DNA from 3 places in the Bhargavaea ullalensis genome. Region 2 is predicted to be linked to each of the others. Evidence: riboswitches for the same ligand, from Rfam matches in the RefSeq annotation. Region 2 holds a riboswitch; each other region holds the start of a gene.

The links. A riboswitch is a leader RNA that binds a small molecule or an ion and turns the genes downstream of it on or off. The one in region 2 is predicted to bind S-adenosylmethionine.
Region 1: it holds a riboswitch for S-adenosylmethionine, as region 2 does, so the genes downstream of both, metK (methionine adenosyltransferase) here and ACFFIY_RS07765 (methionine biosynthesis PLP-dependent protein) in region 2, are expected to answer to the same signal.
Region 3: it holds a riboswitch for S-adenosylmethionine, as region 2 does, so the genes downstream of both, ACFFIY_RS04045 (methionine ABC transporter ATP-binding protein) here and ACFFIY_RS07765 (methionine biosynthesis PLP-dependent protein) in region 2, are expected to answer to the same signal.

Annotation. Positions count from the first base shown of each region.
Region 1 is NZ_JBHLWY010000040.1:15,128-17,386, forward strand. Features, by position in the region: gene pckA (phosphoenolpyruvate carboxykinase (ATP)) at 1-515, opposite strand, end outside; SAM riboswitch class I at 876-987, shown strand; gene metK (methionine adenosyltransferase) at 1,183-2,259, shown strand, end outside.
Region 2 is NZ_JBHLWY010000031.1:4,117-6,375, reverse strand. Features, by position in the region: gene ACFFIY_RS07770 (5-methyltetrahydropteroyltriglutamate--homocysteine S-methyltransferase) at 1-134, opposite strand, end outside; gene ACFFIY_RS07765 (methionine biosynthesis PLP-dependent protein) at 182-1,318, opposite strand; SAM riboswitch class I at 1,404-1,513, opposite strand; gene ACFFIY_RS07760 (NADPH-dependent FMN reductase) at 1,719-2,259, shown strand, end outside.
Region 3 is NZ_JBHLWY010000015.1:19,435-21,693, forward strand. Features, by position in the region: gene ACFFIY_RS04040 (methionine ABC transporter permease) at 1-306, opposite strand, end outside; gene ACFFIY_RS04045 (methionine ABC transporter ATP-binding protein) at 299-1,324, opposite strand; SAM riboswitch class I at 1,445-1,551, opposite strand; gene ACFFIY_RS04050 (thioredoxin family protein) at 1,630-1,929, opposite strand; gene ACFFIY_RS04055 (toprim domain-containing protein) at 1,942-2,259, opposite strand, start outside.

The sequences.
Region 1 (2,259 bases), on a different contig from region 2:
GAGTTTGTACCGTCTGTTTTTGGATCTGCTTTGAACGAAGGGGCGGAAACGATCGTGAACTGCGGATTCATCTCTTTCAGCTCTTCTTCGGAAGGCCGGATGAACAGCTGGTGCACGAACAGGTTATGCCACGCGAATTCGTTCACGACCCGGATCGGCAGGCGGGAGGCCGGATCGGCGCCGGCAAAGCCGTTGAAGACGAACAGCTCCTCTTTTTTGCCGAGATGGTCAATTACCTTGTCGTAGAGACGCTCGAACACTTCCGGGCTGACGGGCTTGTTGACGCTGCCCCAGTCGATATCTTCCTGGGAGGGCAATTCTTGGACGATGAAGCGGTCCTTCGGCGAGCGGCCCGTGTAGGCACCCGTCGTCGCACGGACGGCCCCTTTGTCTGTGAGGACGGCTTCTCCGCGCTGGACCGCTTTTTCCGTCAGCGCAGCGGCCGACAGCTGTTCGCGGATCGAATCTCCTGTCAGAAGATCATTCAGTTTGTCGCTCAGTTTCGAAGAAGTCATCATCTGTACCACCCTTATCTGGTTAGTCCCGCAATCGGCGGGCTGCTTTAATGTGAAATAGTATAGCACATTTAGAATAATAGTCTATACTAATTGAAACCTCAAGCAAAAACCGGCAATCTTCATCATTTCTTCACAGAAATCACCCGCCCGGCTGGAGGGCGCTGAAAAAAGTTGGTCATGCACATTTTCGTTGCAGGTTTCCGCTTGCCGCAGGTATTTCGGGCCTGCAGCGGAAATAGCAACCGAGGCGTGTTTTTTTGTTGCTTCCCCGGTTGCCGGCTTGTTTGGACGGGGTGGGCAGGGAGAACTGTTTGACAGGATGAGAATTGTTTATTAGTATGGAAAATTGTACGGATACTCTTATCCCGAGCTGGTGGAGGGACAGGCCCTGTGAAACCCGGCAACCTGCCGTCTGAGGACGGAAAAGGTGCCAACCTGAAGCAAGGTGGAGAACCTTGGACGATAAGAGTGAAAGGTGTCAGACGATCCGGGCCTTTCCTCATTTTAGCCGATGAGCGGAAGGCCTTTTTTGATTGCAACGCCCTGCAGCCTCTTCAAAGCCCAAAACGGCTTGGAGTTCAATCCGTCAAGGAGCGGACTTGACAGGGGGAATGAGTACCGTAACATTTTCCGGCAGGCTGCCGGAGCCGAGGAGGAAATATCATTGACCAATCGTCGCCTTTTTACATCGGAATCGGTCACTGAGGGCCATCCGGACAAGATCTGCGACCAGATCTCCGATGCGATCCTGGATGCAATCCTGAAAGACGACCCAAATGCGCGCGTCGCATGCGAAACGACCGTCACGACGGGCCTTGTGCTTGTGGCGGGTGAAATCACGACTTCCACTTACGTGGACATCCCGAAAGTGGTCCGTGAAACCGTTAAGGAAATCGGCTACACGCGGGCGAAATACGGATTTGATGCCGAGACGAGTGCGGTGCTGACTTCGATCGATGAGCAGTCGCCGGACATCGCCGCCGGAGTCGACGTCGCACTGGAGTCGAGGGAAGGCCGGATGGACGATCAGGAACTGGAAGCGATCGGTGCCGGGGACCAGGGGCTCATGTTCGGCTTTGCGTGCGATGAAACACCGGAGCTCATGCCGCTCCCGATCAGCCTTGCGCACAAGCTGGCCCGGCGGCTGGCGGAAGTCCGCAAAGAAGAGGTTCTTCCTTATCTGCGTCCGGACGGCAAGACTCAGGTGACCGTGGAATACGGCGAAGACGGCCGGCCTGTCCGGGTCGACACGATCGTCATCTCGACGCAGCACCATCCTGAGATCTCCCTTGAGCAGATCCAGCGGAACATCCGCGAATATGTGATCGACGAAGTCGTTCCGGCGGAATTGATCGACGGGGAGACCAAGTTTTTCATCAATCCGACCGGTCGCTTCGTCATCGGCGGTCCTCAGGGAGATGCGGGTCTCACCGGCCGCAAAATCATCGTGGATACGTATGGCGGCTACGCACGGCACGGCGGAGGAGCATTCTCGGGCAAGGATCCGACTAAAGTCGACCGTTCTGCGGCTTATGCGGCGCGCTACGTCGCAAAGAACATCGTCGCAGCAGGGCTTGCGACAAAATGCGAAGTGCAGCTTGCCTATGCGATCGGCGTCGCACAGCCGGTTTCGATTTCGATCGACACATTCGGCACCGGCCAGGCAAGCGAAGAAGAGCTTGTCGGGTGGGTACGCGACCTGTTTGACCTGCGTCCGGCAGGCATCATCCAGATGCTGGAT
Region 2 (2,259 bases):
TCCTCGCGGGAAAGGTCTCCGTCCCCGAACCGGAGCCGTGCTTCTTTCAGCCGGGCGGGACGGAGGAAACTGCCGACGTGATCTGCTTTGAACGGTGCGCGGACGCGCGGTGTGGTTTCTGTGCGGATGGTCATTGATATTCCTTCTTTCTAATTTTATGGAGTGGTTATAAATGGAGTGTTCAAGCCTGCCCTGCCGAGCCTGCCGCCAGGGAGGAACGTGCCAGTTCGAAAGCTTGTTCTAAATCGCCGATGAGGTCCTGTGCGTCTTCGATGCCGACCGACAGCCGGAGCAGGGAATCATCGATGCCGCGTTTGGTCCGCTCTTCAAGCGGGATGTCGGCGTGGGTCTGGGTCGACGGATACGTGATGAAGCTCTCCACGCCGCCGAGGCTTTCCGCGAACGCGATCAGCTCCAGTTTCTCAAGCAGCGGGGCGACGAGCGCCGGATTGTCGACGCGGAAGGACAGCATGCCGCCCTTGCCGGGATAAAGCACGTCTGCCACAGACGGTTCGGACTGCAGCCATTGAGCGATGTCCTTCGCGTTTGCCTCATGCTGCTTCATCCGCAGCGGGAGCGTCTTCAGCCCGCGGATGACAAGCCACGAATCAAACGGAGACAGCACGGCGCCTTCCGCATTGTGCTGGGCTGAGAGACGCTCGCAAAGATCCTCGCCTTTTGCAACGACGAGCCCTGCGAGTACATCGTTGTGGCCGCCGAGGTATTTCGTCGCGCTGTGGATGATGATATGGGCCCCGAGCTCGATCGGCCGCTGGAGAATCGGCGTGTAGAATGTGTTGTCGACGATGAGGAGCAACCCGTGTTTCTTGGCGAGTTCGCCGTAAGCGGGGATGTCGATCTCCTGAAGAAGCGGGTTTGTCGGAGATTCGATGAACAGCGCTTTTGTCCCGCCGGTGATCGCCTGTTCCACTTCGGCAAGGTCGCCAAACGGCAGATAGTCGACGGGCACCCCGTACTGCCTGCGGTAATGCTCAAACAGGCGATACGTTCCGCCGTACAGGTCTTCCGGCGCGAGGATGCCGTCACCCGGCCGGAACAGGGACAAAACGAGCCCGATGGCCGCCATGCCGGAAGAACAGGCGAACGCAGCGTCGCCGCTCTCCAGCTCTGCGAACCCTTCTTCAAGAAGTGCGCGCGTCGGATTCTTCGTTCGGGAATAATCATAGCCCGTGGACCGGCCGAGCCCGGGGTGTTCATAGGCGGTCGACAAGTGGATCGGGGGATTCACTGCGCCGGTGAGCGGATCGTTCCGGTTGCCGAGCTGGGCGAGCAGCGTGGAAATGCTTTTCTTTGTCATGGTTCTTCGTTCCTTTCTCTTTTGGGAAAATGAAAACCGGACCCTCCAATGAAGAAGAAGGCCCGGCAAATGATGCGGAATCGTCTTCTCATCTTCCGGATCCTCCGTGTGGAATCCGCTGGAATTAGCACCTTCGCCGACAGGCAGGTTGCTGAGACATCGCAGGGCCAGTCCCTCCGTCTCTCTTGATAAGAATCGCTGATGAAGTTGTAAGTGGAATAGTTCGAAAAATTCGATAAACCAACCTTACCACCTTTCGGGGGCGGAAACAAGCTATTTCCTTTAGGTTTTCTCTGTAATCGTTTACAAGGCGGATACCTTGGCTTCAAGGCATATTACAGGCGGAATGGGGCAAAATCCTGTTATGATGGAGAAGAAATAAACTTAAGGAGTTTTCCATATGCCGATTAAAGTAAAAGCCATCATCGGGAGCACCAGCTCCACTTCCTATAACTTGAAAGTCGTCGAATTCATGCGCAAGCGCTACGCCGGCAAGCTGGAGATCACCCCGGTCTTCATCAATGCACTCGAGCCGTTTGCCATCGACATCGAAAACGACCCGACGCCGAACGTGCTGGACTTCAAAGCGGAGGTCGCCGATTCCGACGCCGTCTTGTTCGCCGTTCCGGAATACAACTTCTCCATTCCGGGAACGCTGAAAAATGCGATCGACTGGATGTCCCGCGGCGAACTCGTCCTGCAGGGCAAGCCGACATTCATCATCGGCGCCTCGATGGGCAACCTCGGCTCAGTCCGAGCCCAGCAACATCTGCGCGAAATCCTGTCGAACCCGAACCTTGCACCGGCGATCCTTCCTCAAAACGAAGTGTACATCGGAGCGGTCCATGCGAAACTGGACGCAGACGGCACCCTCACCGACGAAGCGACGGTCGCTTTCCTGGACCGCGTCGTCGACAACTTCATCAAGTTCTACGAAAAAG
Region 3 (2,259 bases), on a different contig from region 2:
GATGAGTGCCGGAAGCGCAGCGTTCGGTCCCCGGATCGATCCGAGCAGGAATTTCGTGAACGGGATGAGCAGGATGATCAAAATGATGAACGGGATCGACCGGAAGATGTTGACGAATGCGCCAGTCAGCAGATTGACGGCCCGGCTGCGCCAGACACCCCTCGGCCCCGTCAGGAACAGCAGGATGCCGAGCGCCAGGCCGATCAGGAAAGTGAAGAAAGTGGAAACGGCCGTCATGTACAGCGTCTCGACCGTCGCCCCCCACATCTTCTCCCAGTCGACATTCGGGAACCATTGATCAATCATGCGTGATCACCTCCGTCTCGATGCCTTCCGCATGGAGATAGGCAATCGCCTCCCGAACGGCCGGTTCATCGCCCGAAAGCTGGAGAACGAGCGATCCGAACGCACCGCCATGCGTCTGGGCGATGTTGCCCTGAAGGATGTTCACGCTGATGTCAAACGAGCGGATCAGCTCGGCGAGCACCGGCTGTTCGGCACGGTCCCCGACGAAGCCGAGGCGGATGAGTGTTCCGTCCGGATAGGACTCGGCAAGCTGGCCGATAGCCTGCTTGGCGTCTCCCGGTTCCGTCACCTGGGAGACGAACCGCTTTGTGATCGGCTGCTCCGGCGACTTGAACACCTGGAGCACGTCCCCCTGCTCGACGACGCGGCCCGCTTCCATGACGGCCACCCGGTGGCAGATTTTGCGGATCACGTGCATTTCATGCGTGATGAGGACGATCGTCAATCCGAGCCGTCGGTTGATGTCCGTCAGGAGGTCCAGGATCGAATCGGTCGTCTCCGGGTCCAGCGCGGACGTCGCTTCGTCGCACAGCAGGACGCGGGGCTCGTTGGCAAGCGCGCGGGCGATGCCGACCCGCTGTTTCTGGCCGCCCGACAATTCCGATGGATACGCCTTTTCCCTGCCTTCCAGGCCGACGAGCCGGACCAGCTCGCCGACCCGTTCCCTGCGGCGGGCTTTATCAGCACCGGCAATTTCGAGCGGAAGAGCTATATTCTCTTCCACCGTCCTCGACCAAAGCAGATTGAAGTGCTGGAAGATCATGCTCACTTTCTGGCGGGCTTTCCTCAGCTCCGCCCCCGAGATGGACGACATCTCGAGCCCATTGACGGTCACCGTGCCGGAAGTCGGCTGTTCAAGTCCGTTGAGCATGCGGATGAGCGTGCTTTTTCCGGCACCGCTGTATCCGATGATGCCGTAGATTTCGCCTTCTTTGATTTCAAGATCCACTCCGTCCACGGCCTTGACGTCGATGCCGGAACGGGAGAACCGTTTGGTCAGCTGCTGCAGATTAATCATGATGGTCACTCCTAAACTCATGGGGACGGACGAGCGGATCGCCGTCCATTCCAAATAAAAAACCTTTCCGCAGACACGCAGAAAGGCCGGACCGGAGCGCATCGCGCGCAACGGCCATTCCTCTCATCTGCCAAAGCATCCGCTTTGAGTGATTTGGCACCATTTCACGTTTCCGTGACGGTTGCCGGGCTTCATCGGGCACGTCCCTCCGCCGCTCTCAATAAGAGTATTCCGTATTCATCTTTTTTCACCCGTCTTGCCGGATGGTTCGATGCTTGAAACTATACCACACGCGATGGAGCCGGTCAACCGAGTTTTTCATACAGGTAAGGGACCGATTGGAAGGCATAGATCTTCTCCACCGGCTCGCCTTGCCGTGAGATCAGCAGGCACGGCACGCTTTCGACGCCGTACTTCGCCGCCACTTCTTCATGGTAGTTCAGGTCGGCCTTGCCGATCGGCAGTCCGGGCAGCAGTTCCGCCATGACGTCGATCATTTTCGAAGCGACCTGGCAAGTCCCGCAAAGAGGCGTGTACAAATAGTAGGCCGCTTTTGCGGAACGGCCGGCCGCCTGTTCAAAATCTTCCAGAGTCCAAGTTTCCATTCCATTCATCCCTTATAGCAGAAATTCCGTCTTCACTTCGATATTGGCCGAGAGCAGCTGTTCCGCGAGCACACGCAGCGGCGTTGTCGCCACTTCCCTGTATACCCGGTCTGTATACAAATGACGCGCTTCCGGGTATTCCCTTCTGAGCACAGATCTCAAATGTTCCCCCGACCGGTCCGCGTCAAAAAACGCAAAGATGTCCGCTCCTTCATACGGCTCCAGCAATTCCTCGATTCTTGTCGGGCTTGCCGTTCCGTTTGTGCAGATGATGGCCACCGGTTCGTCGAGAAGCGGGGCGAGCCGGTTCCTGTCCGAGCTGCCTTCCAC